One region of the Aeromonas sp. 130281 genome, then DNA from elsewhere that is predicted to be linked to it. Evidence: riboswitches for the same ligand, from Rfam matches in the RefSeq annotation. Region 1 holds a riboswitch; the other holds the start of a gene.
What was found. Region 1 has a riboswitch for lysine ahead of AC1IN8_RS15015 (Na+/H+ antiporter NhaC family protein). Riboswitches for the same ligand answer to the same signal wherever they lie in the genome.

Region 1 (7,186 bases):
TGCAGGGCAAGCTGTCAAACTACTTCAGCGACGGCACAGTGCAGGTCAAGCTGAGCGATGGCATCGTCTCCGATGCCGCCGCAGGGGGGGATTACATCAAGCTGAGCTCCCACGCCCGCTTCTCCGAGCTGGACTTGCAGGTATTGGAGGTGCACGAGGGCTGGGTGCACGTCGGCACCACCCTCAACGGCCGCCAGCAATCCTATGCCACCTGGCTGGGGGCCGGCTCGCCGCGCATCACCGCCTGCCAGGAGGGGCTGGCCGTGCTCATCGAGACCCTCACCTTCAGCTCCTTCCCGGACAGGGCCAAGCGCATCTCGGATCGGGTGATGGCCATCGACATGGCGGAGCGCGGCGCCGACTTCATCGAGGTGTTCCGCCACTTCGTCGAGAAGGGGGCCAGCGAGCACGATGCCTACAAGATCACCCAGCGGGTGTTTAGGGGCGGCATGGTCGAGGGCGGCGCCTGCTTCACCAAGGATCTCTCCTATGTGAAGGGCTATGTGGAGACTGTCAACTTCATCCGCAGCGCCGTGCTGGAAGGGGTGCCGGAGATCCTGCCCATGCTGTTTGTCGGCAAGGTGACCCTGGACGACATCCCCGTGCTCTATCAGCACTATCTGGAGGGGCTCATCGACGCCCCCCGCTACCTGCCCCCCATGTTTCGCGATCTCACCGGTCTCTATGTCTGGTTCGGCTTCGCCTCCGGCATGTCCCTGGTGGACATAGGCCGGGTACAGCAGCATTTTCGCCAGCTGTTCCACCGCCTGCCGGTGGCCGACCCCATCATAGCGCCGATGGACATAGAGATAGACTGAACCCTTCGTCGACAAAAAAGGGCGCCCCCGAGGCGCCCTTTTTCATGCTGTGGCTTACCTGTAAGCCCGTCCTTCCAGATAGTGCTTGCGGCAGAGCGACACATAGCGATCGTTGCCCCCTATCTCCACCTGCTCGCCGTCGCGCATCACCTGCCCCGCCTCGTTGACGCGAGAGTTCATGTGCGCCTTGTTGCCGCACCAGCAGATGCTTTTGAGCTCCTCGAACTTGTCCGCCAGGCAGAGCAGGTGGTAGGAGCCGGGGAACAGCTCGCCGCGAAAATCGGTCTTGAGGCCGTAGGCGATCACCGGTATGTCCTGCTCATCGACGATGCGGGCGAGCTGATACACCTGCTCCCGGGTCAGGAACTGCGCCTCGTCGACGATGAACACATCGATATGGCGATTTGCATGGCGCGCCTTGACCATCTCGAACAGATCGCAGCTGTCACTGAACACCTCCACCTTCAGCTCCAGCCCGACCCTGGCGCTGATGATCCCGGCACCGAAGCGGTCATCGATGGCGGGGGTCATGGCCAGCGGATACATGCCACGCTCCAGATAGTTGAAGTGGGCCTGGATGAGCTGGGTCGACTTGCCCGAGTTCATGGTGGCGAATTTGTAGTGCAGTGAAGCCATGATGGGGTTCCGAAACGGGATTGATGGGGGGCATGCTAACCAAAGCCCCTGCCAAAACCAAGGGACCCGTGGGCCCCTTGCTCTCTTTATGCGACGGCCAGGGCGCGGTGCATCCGAGCCTTGCGCAAATGGTAACCGGAGAAGATCAGGAACCAGAGCGCGCTGACCGTGAAACCAGCCAGCACCGAGTGCATCAGCCCCATCACCAGGTAACCGAGCGCGGCACCGAAGGCGATGGCCAGCGCATAAGGCAGCTGGGTCATCACGTGATCGATGTGATGGCAGCCGGCGCCGGTGGCAGACAGTATGCTGGTGCTGGAGATGGGCGAGCTGTGATCACCGAACACGGAGCCCGCCAATACGGCGGCCAGCATCGGCAGCATCAGGCTGATGTCGCTGGCGGCCGCCATGTCGCCGGCCAGCGGCAGCATGATGCCGAAGGTGCCCCAGCTGGTGCCGGTAGCAAAGGCCATGGCGCAGGAAAGCACGAAGACCACAGCCGGCAGCACTTCGATCGGCAGGTTGCCATTGGCCATGGAAGCCAGGTACTTGCCGGTCTCCACGTCGCGCACCACGGCGCCTATGGTCCAGGCAAACAGCAGGATGTTGATGGCGGGCAGCATGGCCATGATCCCCTGGGGGGCCGCCTTCATCCAGTTGCTGGCACCCAGCTTGAGGCGCATGGCCAGACCGATGGAGACCACCAGGCTGCACAGGGCGCCATAGACCAGGGAGGAGCCGACGTTGGTGTTCTCGAACGAGCCGAGCACGCTGAACGGCAGGCCTTTGTCGGCCAGCACGGCGGCGCCGGAACCGATCATGAAGTAGACGGTCGCCAGAGTCAGGGTCAGGATCGGCAGCACCATGTCGATCATGCCGCCATTGCTCTCCTCGGGAGACTCCATGTCCAGGCCGATGGGACGGCCCTTGGACTCATCCCACAGCTTGCCCTCCAGCGCCCACTGCTCGTGTTGACGCATGGCGCCGATGTCGAGCTGGAAGGCGATCACCACCAGCACCATGATCAGGGTGAAGACCGCATAGAGGTTCATCGGGATCATCTCGACGAACGCGGAGATGGGGCTCTGATCGGTCAGACCATGGGCCGCCATGATGCCGCCCACCAGGGCGATGATGTAGGCGCCCCAGGAGGAGATGGGCATCAGCACGCAGACCGGCGCCGCGGTGGAGTCCAGCAGATAGGCCAGCTTGGCGCGGGAGATCTGGAAGCGATCGGTAACCGGGCGGCAGATGGCCCCCACCGACAGGCTGTGGAAGAAGTCGTCGATGAAGAAGGCGAACACCATCATGCCGGTGAGGGCCTTGGCCCCCTTGCGGGTCTTGGCGCGGCGCGCGGCCCACTCGGCAAAGGCCCGGGTCGCCCCGGAGACGCTCATCAGGCTGATGAGGCCCCCCAGCAGCAACATGAACAGGATCATGTTGACGTTGTCCCGGTTGAGCGCACCGTCGACCCAGAAGATCTTGAGCACGGTGTTCAGCATGTAATGCAGGGATTCGAGGGGGGAGAACTGGTTGAGCAGCAGACTGCCTGCGACTATGCCCACCCCCAGCGACACCAGGACGCGGCGGGTGATGATCGCAAGGGCGACGGCCAACAGGGGGGGAACGACGGACCAACCGGAGTCGGCGTAATGAACAATGTCCATGATCTCTTTGCACCTAAAGACAACAGGTGGAGATCTACCGAGAGGATCAAAGAAACAAAACCCAGGGCGGGCATACTCCTCAGCCCCTTCAGGTAGCGCTCCATAGTGGATGACTATGGCAGTCCTGCACCTGTTCGATGCAGAACCAGCAACCCGGTATGATGGCCTGGTCACTTCGGCGCCGACTCCTTTCATCGAGCATCGCAGGCATCACCCTCCGCTCGGTTACTCATAGGCAGCGCGCCTCTACTTAAAGGTATTCGCGGCACATTTTATCGAGCCACCGGGTGATAGCAAGTTTTTTGATTAAATTTCAAGGCTTGTGTGGCGAAAAGCGGAAAAATGGTAGTCAAATGGTTCATAAAATACGACATGGTCGATATTTTCATCTACTCGGCACTCATTCGGAAATGAAACTCCTGCCAAGAGAATAAAGCGGGCAGCGTGAATAATTGCCGGACTTTATTTATCTGCCTAATTAATTATTTTGGCAGACTTGACTTGGTGCCAATCCCCCCTATAAATTATCGAAAAACCAGCCCTTCCCATTAATATTTCTGCTCGCGTGGTAGCCAATATGAACGAATTTCTGAAAATTCTGCTGAATATCCGTAGTCTGCGCGCAGCCTGCCGCGATTTGTCCCTGGAGCAACTGGAAGAGGGACTGCAGAAATTGTCCGAGGTGGTCGCCGAGCGCCAGCAGGATGAATCTGCCGAACGCCAGGCCCGTGAAGAACATCAGAAGAAAATTGCCGAATACGCCGAAATGTTGAAAGCCGCCGGGATAGATCCTGCTGAATTGGTGGGCACAGTTGCCACCGAAAGCACCAAGGCCAGCAAAGGCAAACGTGCCCCCCGCCCCGCCAAATATCGTTATCTGGACAATGGCGTGGAAAAAACCTGGACCGGCCAGGGCCGCATGCCCTCCGCCATTGCCAAGGCCGTGGCCGAAGGCAAATCCGTGGAAGACTTTGCCATCTGATCAAAAGCAGGGTCCCACCCAATAAAAAACCTCGCCATGCGAGGTTTTTTATTGTTTCCATGCCGGGCGCCTCAGCGCCTGTCTGCCGCCTTGACCCAGAGCACTTCCGGGGTACCGGCAGAGACCAGCAAGTATCTGGCTACCGTGAAAAACCAGTCACTTAGCCGATTCAGATAGGGCAGGATCGCCGGGTTCACCTGCTCTTCCCGGCTCAAGCCGAGCAGCAGCCGCTCGCAGCGACGGGTCAGGGTGCGCACCACATGGGCCTGCGCCGCCGCCCGCGAACCGCTCGGCAGAATGAAATTGCGCAATACCGGCAACTGGGCGCTGTAGGCGTCAATCTGTTGCTCCAGCCGCGCCGTCCAGGCCTCATTGACCTGCCACAGGGAGGCATTTTGCGCCTCGCTGGAAAACGCCAGCTCCCCGCCCAAATCAAACAGCTCCTGCTGCAGCAATATGAGTTGAGCCAATAATGCCGGCTCATTCTCGGGTATTTCGGCCATCAGCAGACCTATCTGGGAATTGAGCTCGTCAATGGCGCCATAGGTCTCGACCCGCCGGTCATCTTTTGCCAGGGAGGAGCCATCAGCCAGCCGCGTGAGGCCCTTGTCCCCTTGCCGGGTATATATTCTCATTCTGACATCCTGTTAATAATGGGAATAATCATGGACTCCAGTCCATTGAGTTTTATCTCGTACGCCAGTGCCAGGGTTTGGCCCAGCGCACCAGCCGGAAAACCGCTGCGCGCCATCCATACCAGATAGGGCTCTGGAATATCTATGATGCGTCGCCCCTGATATTTACCGTAGGGCATCTTGCCCGCCAGGGTGAGCAATACCCGCTCATCGGAGAGTCTGTCCATATCAATCGATATTCAGATATTTATGGGTCTGGATGGAGAGCCGCCAATTACGGGCGATGCAGGTCGCCATGGCCAGCTCGGTGGCCCTGGGCTTCTGGCTGATGGGCTGCAATGCGATCACCACATCGGGACGCAGGCTGGCCGTGGCCAGCAGGGCATCGAGCTCCTCGATGTGGCGCTCGGTGGCCACCGGATGCTTGATCTCGTTGGCCCGCTCCAGAGCCGATACCAGCACAGGCAAGCCCCCCTTCATGCCGATCTTGGGGGAGACGGTGACCCAGGTCTGCGCGTGGGTCAGGATCTCGCTGGTACCACTGGTTTCGATCTGCACCTGATATCCCGCCGCCAGCAGGGCCGACGAGAGTTCGTGCAGATCGTAGAGACAGGGCTCGCCACCGGTCAACACCACATGACGCGCCCGGTAACCCAGGGTCTCGAAGCTCCCCAGGATCTCGCCCGTGCTCATCTTGCTCCAGCCGTCGGACTCGTTGGATCGGTCGAGCACCTCGCGACTGCCCACCTCACGGGCAGGATCCACCACCCAGGTATGGCGGGTGTCGCACCAGGGGCAGCCCACAGGGCAGCCTTGCAGGCGAACGAAGATGGCGGGCACGCCGGTGAAGACGCCCTCCCCCTGGATGGTCTGGAAGATCTCGTTGATTGGGTAGTGCATCTCGGTCACGGCTTGCTGCAAAAGGCGCGGATTATACCCCAAACCCGCGAAAGTGGCAGGATCACAATCCGGTTTTCTCGCGCAAGCTGGCCATGATGCCCGCCTTGTCGTCCAGATAGCGCTGCAGGCCGCGGCTGCGCAGCTCGCAGGCAGGGCAAGTGCCACAGCCATCCCCCTGGATGCCGTTGTAGCAGGTGAGTGTCTGCTGGCGCACCGTCTCGAGGTGACCATAGTGATCCGCCAGGGCCCAGGTTTCCGCCTTGTCGAGCCACATCAGGGGGGTCTCGAAGCGAATGGCGCGATCCAGCCCCAGCGACACCGCCTGATTGAGGGCCTTGACGAAGTCGTCGCGGCAATCGGGATAACCGGAGAAGTCGGTCTCGCACACCCCGGTGATCAGGGTGTCGGCGCCGACCTGGTAGGCATAGATGGCCGCCAGGGTCAGAAACAGTATGTTGCGACCCGGCACGAAGGTATTGGGCAGGCCGTTGTCCTGCAACTCACCGCTGACCGGGATGTCGTCACGGGTCAGGGCCGAGACGGCCAGCTCACCCAGCATGGTCACATCCATCACCTTGTGGGCGGCAATCCCGAGCTGCCCGGCCAGACGGCGAGCGGTCTCGATCTCCTCCCGATGACGCTGGCCATAGTCGAAGGTGATGGCGTGCACTTCATCATAGAGGGCCAGGGCCTGCACCAGACAGGTGGTACTGTCCTGACCACCACTGAATACCACGACGGCTTTTTTCACGTTCATCACTCCTGTTTGCAATTCAGATTCAGGTACGGCGGCCTTGGGCAAAGTCATGCCACTGCCGGTTCAACTCGGTAAAGAGGTTCATCAGCGGGGCGAAGCGCTCGGGCTCCCCTTCCCACTGGGATAACAGATGGTAGCCCGCCTCCAGGGTCGACAGCGCCTCGGAAAACGGCTTCTTGCGAATGGAATATTGCCCCGCCATGGCGCCGAGGGTGATCCTCGGCAACCCCAGCAGGGCCGGGTTGCTGTGCAACATGCGATAGGCCTTGCGCCAGGTACCATCGAGCAGGATGAAGTGCACCTCTCTGGCTTGCTCACTGCGCGCTCGCACCTGCGCCAGGGTCAGGGCCTCATCATCGGGCCACAGCAGATAGCACTGCACCTTGGGGTCGGCGAGCAGGGCATTGAGCCAGTCGGCATCGGCGAAGTGCTCCCCCACGTGAATGCGGGCATGGCTGAGGGAGGCGGCCAGCAGGGCGGCCGTTCCCTTGGGGTGAGCGACCTCGTTGGGGTGCTGCAGGATATGGAGCGGTGCGAGGTGGGGCACCTGCCGGATATATTCACACAGGCAGGCTTTGAGGGCTCGGGCACAGCGTGTACAGTATCGGCTCTCTCTGTCGTTGGGTTGTTTCATGTTGTCAGAAAAATCGGGTCTGCTCTGGGTCATCACGCTTTCGCTCGTCACTGCCTTGCTCTTCTTCACCGTACCTAACCACCTACTCTCCTTCGATCGCGACCTGATCGCCCAGGGCGAAGGGTGGCGCATCATAACAGGCAATCTGGCCCACACC
Region 2 (7,186 bases), on a different contig from region 1:
TTTATGAATTTATTTTCATATATTGAGCAAATTGCTGCTTTTTTATGGAACGAAACACGTGCGTGAACGCGAACCCAGCCTGGTCCATGCCTTTCGGCAATCCACCCCCTATGTCAACGTGCACCGGGGTGCCACCTTCGTGCTGATGATGGGCGGGGAAGCCATCTGCCACCCCAACTTTGCCAACATAGTGAGCGACATCGCCCTGCTGCAGACGCTGGGGATCCGCCTGGTTCTGGTGTTCGGCTCGCGTCCGCAAAACGACGAGGCGCTGGCCCGCGCAGGCATCCAGGCCCAATACCACAGACGGATCCGGGTCACCGACGATCAGAGCTTCGCCATCATCAAGCAGGTGTGCGGCGGCCTGCAATACGACATCACGGCCCAGCTCTCCATGGGGCTGGCCAACACCCCCATGCAGGGGGCGCGCATCAGCGTGGTGAGCGGCAACTTCGTCACCGCCCAGCCGCTGGGGGTGGAAGATGGCATCGACTACTGCCACAGCGGCCGGGTGCGGCGCATCGACGTGGAGGGGATCACCCGCCAGCTGGATCAGCATGGGCTGGTGCTCATCTCCCCCATCGGCTGCTCGGTCACCGGCGAGAGCTTCAACCTGAGCTCGGAAGAGGTGGCGCGCCGGGTGGCGGTGGATCTCAAGGCGGACAAGCTCATCTGCTTCAGCAGCACCCAGGGGGTGATGAACAGGCAGGGCGTGGCCATCTCCGAACTCTTCCCCGAGCAGGCCGAGGAGCTGCTGGTGGAGCTGGAGCAGGCGGGCGAGGAGATGTCCGGCACCGCCCGCTACCTGCGCGCGGCCATCGCCTCCTGCCGCGGCGGCGTGCCGCGTTCCCACCTGGTGAGCTATCAGGATGACGGCGCCATGCTGCAGGAGCTGTTCAGCCGCGAGGGGCTCGGCACCCAGATAGTGCGCGAAAGCGCCGAGCGGGCGCGGGCCGCCACCATAGAGGACATCGGCGGCATCCTGGATCTCATCCGGCCGCTGGAGGAGGAAGGCATACTGGTGCGCCGCTCCCGGGAGCAGCTGGAGATGGAGATAGACAAGTTCACCATCATAGAGCGCGACGGCCTCATCATCGGCTGCGCGGCGCTCTACTGCTTCATGGAAGAGGCCATGGCCGAGATGGCCTGCGTCGCCATCCATCCCGAGTACCGCAACTCCAACCGGGGGGATCAGCTGGTAGCCAAGGTGGCCGAGCGGGCCAAGCGGCTCGGCATCCGCCGCCTGTTCGTGCTCACTACCCGCTCCATCCACTGGTTCCGGGAGCGGGGCTTCGATCCCCTGGAGGTGGAAGATCTGCCGGTGGCGCGCCAGCGGCTCTACAACTGGCAGCGCCGCTCCAAGGTTTTGTCCAAGACCATTTCGTAACTGATTGATCTTGTGCCTGGTTGTTGCCAATTGTGTACTTTTTTACAAACTCGATTGACAGTGCAATCCAGTGCAGGGTATTTCTACATGCACGCCACCCTCCAGGGTGGCACCAGAAGAGGAGCGCTGCCCAGGCAGCCCAAGGGAGGACACCAGAGTCCGGTGAACTTGGGTCAGGGGGAGCAGCGCCGAGACGAGTGAGGCAACTGGATACCTCAACGTCGGCTGCGGGGGCTGAATCCCCCGGGTTGTCATCGGTCGTGTGCATCCCACAGGCATCCAGCAGGATCCTTGTGGGATGGGCACCGCGGATGGAGTGCTTCTGGCCGGGATCCTTCGCTATTCCTGCCATTTTCTGCCTCCTCCTCTCTTTTGCCCGATGAAACCGGATTTTCACCTTGAGACAGGAGTATGCAATGAACCCGATCAACGTCGCCAAGTTTGGCGGAACCAGTGTCGCCGATGCCGCGGCCATGAACCATTGCGCCGACGTGGTGCTGGCCAATCCGGCGACCCGGGTGGTGGTACTGAGCGCCAGCGCCGGGGTCACCAACCTGCTGGTGAGCCTGGCCCAGGGTGAACTGGACGAAGCCGGGCAGGATGCCCAGCTCGACAAGCTGACCGGGATCCAGCAGGCCATACTCACGGCGCTCGGCAACCCGAACGAGGTGAGCGCTCTCATCCACGCCCAGCTTGGCGAGATTCGCACCATGGCCCGCCAGGCCTGCCAGCACACCGATGCGGAGCTGGCCGACCGCCTCATCGCCTGCGGCGAGTTGATGTCCACCCGCCTCTTCACCGAACTGCTGCACCAGCGGGGCATCAAGGCCCAGTGGCAGGACGCGCGCCAGCTGCTGCGCACCGACAGCCGCTTTGGCAAGGCGACCGTGGATCTGGCCGCCACCCGCACCCTCTGCCAAGCCACCCTGGGCCCCCTGCTCGGTGACAGCCTCATCATCACCCAGGGCTTCATCGGCGCCGACGCCGATGGCCGCACCACCACCCTGGGCCGGGGCGGCTCCGACTACAGCGCGGCCCTGCTCGCCGAGGCGCTGGACGCCGGCAGTATCGAGATCTGGACCGACGTGCCCGGCATCTACACCACGGATCCGCGCCTGGTCACCCGGGCCCGCCCCATCCCGGAAATCAGCTTCGTGGAGGCGGCCGAGATGGCTACCTTCGGCGCCAAGGTGCTGCACCCGGCCACCCTGCAACCCGCCCTGCGCCAGGACATTCCGGTGTTCGTCGGCTCCGCCAGGGATCCCGCAGCCGGTGGCACCTGGATCCGCGCCAGCACCGGCAGCAACCCGCTGTTTCGCGCCGTGGCCCTGCGCCGCCAGCAGGTGCTGGTCACCCTGCACAGCCTCAACATGTTCCACGCCTACGGCTTTTTGGCCGAGGTGTTCGGCATCCTGGCCCGTCACCGCATCTCGGTGGATCTCATCACCACCTCCGAGGTGAGCGTCTCCCTGACCCTGGATCACACCGGCAGCCAGAGCAACGGCGAGCCCATCCTGGGCGACAAGGTGCTGGCGGAGCTCGGCCAGCTGTGCAAGGTGGAGGTGGAGACTGACTTCGCGCTGGTGGCCCTCATCGGCAACCGCATGAGCGAGGCCGCCGGGGTGGGCAGCCGGGTGTTCGACGCCATTCGCGAGCACAACATCCGGATGATCTGCTACGGCGCCAGCGCCCACAACCTCTGCTTCCTGGTCAAGGAGAGCGAGGCGGGCCACATCGTCAACCGCCTCCATCAGGAGCTGCTCGACTGAGCCTGACAAAACCTTGCCAGCCCCTTCTCCCCGCGAGGGAAAAGGGGCTGGCATCAGGGGAAGCCCATGGCGACCCTATACCAACGAAGAGGGGCGCCGATGCGCCCCTCTCGTCATGCTGTCGTCCCCATGTCAGCGCGCAGGCTGGCGGGTCCGGGTCGGCAACAGGTTGGCCCGGATCTGCTCGCGCAGCCCCCCCAGCCGCTGCAACAGCGCAGCCTGGCTGAGCCCGGCCTCGTCAAACCCCAGGTTATCGGCCAGCGCCGGGAAGTGATCCCGCACCGCCAGCTCCAGCCAGTCGAGGCGGCGCAGGGTCATGGGGCCGCAGCTCTTGCCGCTGAGATCGTCCTGGATGTCGAGCCGATGGCTGCGATACATGTCGCGCCACCAGTTGGCGGCGAGCGCCTGCTCGCTTGCCAGCGCCGCGCTCCACTCCCCCACCAACCCCTGCATCCGGGCCAGCACGGGGGCGCTGGCCCCCTCCCGGCTCAGGTACTGCAACTCCCCCTTCGCCCAGGCGAGGCAGAGCGTGCGCCAGTGGCGAAACAGCGGCAGGGGATCGCTCTGCTCCAGCCAGAGCCCGGACAGGGTGCGCGTCTCCAGCCGCTCAGGCACATGAAACGCCGGATCGGTGAGGCCGTTGGAGTTGAACTCGTGGAGGGGATCGAAGGGCCACATGTAGCCAAAGTCGAACACCGAGATCTGCTGGCCGTCGTCGAGCAGGTTGCCCGGGCTCGGATCCCAGTCAAACCAGCCCCAGCGGGCCAGCTCCGCCTCCACCGCCAGCATCTGCGCCAGGTTGCGCTCATTGAGCCTGCGCACCGGCTCGCCCCTCAGCCAGGGGGAGACCAGCACCCCGGCGCGGGCGGAGCCGAAGCTGGTGCAGACCACGTTGGAGAGGATGGTAGGGTGCAGCTCCCGCAGGCTCTCTATCTCCCGGCGCCGCTCCAGCTCGGTGAGAAAGGCGGTCTTGCCGTCGACGTTGGCCACCAGGGAGTCTGGCCGGCAGCGCTTCAGGCACCAGTGGTGCCCCTCCACCTTGAGGTGGAACACCTCGGCGGTGAGCCCGTGACCATAGACCTTGACGACGTCCGGGTGATCCTCGGTCAGCCTGGTCAACTGGGCCAGGGGCAGGGGGCAGTCCCGCTCACGCCCGATCCGGATCTCGTCCCCGTTCTCCAGCATCTGGAGCAATCTTGCCTGACGTGCCGCAACCTTGGGATTCATACATGTACCTCCAACCGTTACTGAGAGACTAAACAGCGCCCCCCTCCCAGACCAGCGGCAAAGCCCCATGATGACGCTTTCATCACAGAATGAGTGCCCCTCCCGGATCGGGATCACAATTTGCACGCCCAGGCTGTCACCCAGGATTCATCCCGTCGTCATTAAATTGACATCAAGGAACAAGCCCCTCACCATCGGGTCAAAATAGATGCAGCACTGCTGCCCTGCCCGCTCCAAGGATGAGCCCCTATGAATGCCCCCGTCTGTGGTCACAGCCCCTCCCTCTCCCGGTCTCTGGCCGGGTGGTTGTTCGGCCTGCTGATCGCCCTGCTGTTGCTGACCCTGGCCCTGCCGCTGCTCAATCCCGCCGGCTGGCTCGGGAAGGCACAACCGCTGATCCTGGGGCCCGCCGATCAGCCCATCGCCACCCTCACCCGCCACAGCCTGCTCTACAAGAGCGACAGTCGCGGCCTCTATCTGGTGGTGCGCAGCCAGTGGCAACTGCTCAAGCCGCTGCAGGCGGGGGACAAGGTGCGGGTGGAGCTGCTCAACGACAAGGGCATTCGCATCGATCAGCTGAGCCAGGCGGTGGAGAAGCGCCAGAAGTGTCGCCAGAACCGCTGCACCCTGGATCTCAATAGCGCCCTGCGCGCCCCCGACGACGCCCTGGACAGCCGCTACCAGCTGCGCATCGGCCTGCTGCTGGCAGACAGACCCGAGAGCGCCGAGTACAGCCAGATCCTGCAGACCCTGCCGGAGCGCGGCTTCAACCTGACCTATCTGATGACCAGCCTGCTGCTGGTGCTGCTGGTGAGCGCCGCCGTGCTCAGGGCCCTGCTGCCGCGGCTGCGTCGCAGCTACCGCTCCCGGGTGCTGGGCAGCCTGCTGCTCGGCAACCTCACCTTCGTGCTGCTGCACGGCTTCGTGGTGTTCAAGCTGGGGGAGTTTCTGCTCTGGTCGGGTTTTCGGCCCGAGCACTACTACCTCGCCTGGGGCAGCATGGTGCTGGGCTGGAGCCTCTGCGCCCTGGCGGGCTTCAACCTTTATATGGGGCTGGTCTTTACGGCCCTTTCGGGGATAGGCCTGCTCGCGAACTTCATGAAGATAGCCATCTACGGGGTGCCGCTGGGGGGGGACGATCTCGGCAACCTGATGGCCCTGCTGCACATACTGCTCGATCAGCACCCCGTGCTGCCGGTGCTGGCCCTGCTGGGGCTCTTGTTCCTGTGCTGGCGCTTCGCGCTGTCGCGCTGGATCCTGCGCACCACCGCCGCCACCGCCGCCTTCTTCGCGCTCTGCGTGTTCGCCACCCAGACCGGCAACAAACTGCTGGGAGCCAACATCCGCTACGTGGACAGGGCGGTCAACTATCACAGGGACATCATCCGCGCCGGCCCCGGCCTCTACCTGTTCAACCTGGTGGACGAGATGCTGCAAAGCGGCAACATCTTCCGCTACCCCCTGCAGATCAACGAGCGCACCCCAGAGCTCAGCCAGCCGGCCCCGGGCCAGCCGCCCCGCTTCGATCTGGTGATAGTGCTGCAATATGAGTCCCTCTGGCTCGACTGGCAGGGCAGGATCTGCGCCCCCGCCCCCACCCTGAGCCTGCCCGCCGGGGTGGCCCAGTGGCACAAGACCATCCACTCCCCCACCACGGGGGGCATGACGGTGCTGGCGGAGTTCGAGATGAACACCGGCCTGCCGGTGGGCCTGCTCAAGCAGGGGGTGGTGCCTTACTACTACCTCTCGGACAAGGTGCCAGGCCTTGCCAGCAGCGCCAGGCAGAACGGCTACCAGACCCTGTTCGCCCACCCCTATGTGGAGAAGTTCTGGGGCCGCGCCAAGGCTATTCCGGCGCTCGGCTACCAGGAGCGCTGGTTCGACACCCGCTTCACTACCCTGGAACACAAGGGGCTCTACATCTCGGACGACGCCCTCATCGATCACCTGATCAAGCGCAGCGAGCAGGATGACAAGCCGCTGTTCGCCTACGCGGTCACCATGCAGGGGCACGGCCCCTTCGACGGGGATCGCTATCGGGCCCAGCAGATCGACAGGGCCTGCCCGGATCAGAGCCCGGCGGACAGGCAGTTGCTCAACACCTACTACACCGGGGTGGTGGACGCCATGGCCTCTCTGGAGCGACTGCTCAAGACCCTGGACGGCTCAGGCAAGCGCTACCTGGTGGTGGCCTTCGGGGATCACCAGCCCTTCCTGATGTCGGCGGGCAAGGGCATCCATGGCGCCAAGCCCCCCCGGGATGCCCCCTACCAGATCCCCATGATGGCCTTCACCCGAAACGATGGCGCCATCGCACTCGATCGCCAGTTTGCCCCGGTGCGCCAGCTCTACCAGATGGGCCAGGCCACCCGAGCGCTGCTGGCGGGGGATCTCACCCCCATAGAGGACAGACCCCTGCTCCACCCGGTGCTCGGGGAGGAGAAGGGCTTCGACCCCTCGCCCCTGGTGCCGCAGATCCGCGCCAGCTTCCGGGCCGACGCATTACCCTGAGATCAATAGACATTTAAGAGACGGGGGCCGCAGATCCTTGCCACACCTTCCGGGCTTCCGGGCCGATGCCCTGCCCTGCCCTGCCCTGCCTGAACGCGCAATAAAAAGAGGCCGCAACTGCGGCCTCTTTGCATTTCTCTTGCTGCTAGCGGAGCCAGGACTCGCACAGGGTGAGGGTCTGGGCGTCGAGATCCAGCTCGGCTTCGATACCAAGCGGCACCGTCAGCATGGGGTGGGTGTGGGCGCAGTCAAACTCCGCCAGTATGGGGAAGGTCGGCTCCCCCACCACCTC

Region 2: linked by a shared signal. The riboswitch ahead of lysC (lysine-sensitive aspartokinase 3) and the one ahead of AC1IN8_RS15015 (Na+/H+ antiporter NhaC family protein) in region 1 are both predicted to bind lysine.

The regions. Positions count from the first base shown of each region.
Region 1 is NZ_JBWVQS010000005.1:234,600-241,785, reverse strand. It holds gene AC1IN8_RS15025 (flavohemoglobin expression-modulating QEGLA motif protein) at 1-818, shown strand, start outside; gene AC1IN8_RS15020 (thymidine kinase) at 873-1,454, opposite strand; gene AC1IN8_RS15015 (Na+/H+ antiporter NhaC family protein) at 1,541-3,121, opposite strand; lysine riboswitch at 3,207-3,378, opposite strand; gene AC1IN8_RS15010 (H-NS family histone-like protein) at 3,699-4,103, shown strand; gene AC1IN8_RS15005 (cob(I)yrinic acid a,c-diamide adenosyltransferase) at 4,175-4,738, opposite strand; gene AC1IN8_RS15000 (DUF3820 family protein) at 4,735-4,965, opposite strand; gene queE (7-carboxy-7-deazaguanine synthase QueE) at 4,967-5,638, opposite strand; gene queC (7-cyano-7-deazaguanine synthase QueC) at 5,700-6,389, opposite strand; gene AC1IN8_RS14985 (tRNA-uridine aminocarboxypropyltransferase) at 6,418-7,062, opposite strand; gene rrtA (rhombosortase) at 7,028-7,186, shown strand, end outside.
Region 2 is NZ_JBWVQS010000001.1:719,005-726,190, forward strand. It holds gene argA (amino-acid N-acetyltransferase) at 59-1,387, shown strand; lysine riboswitch at 1,496-1,717, shown strand; gene lysC (lysine-sensitive aspartokinase 3) at 1,804-3,156, shown strand; gene AC1IN8_RS03135 (protein kinase family protein) at 3,289-4,383, opposite strand; gene AC1IN8_RS03140 (LTA synthase family protein) at 4,633-6,894, shown strand; gene AC1IN8_RS03145 (S66 family peptidase) at 7,040-7,186, opposite strand, start outside.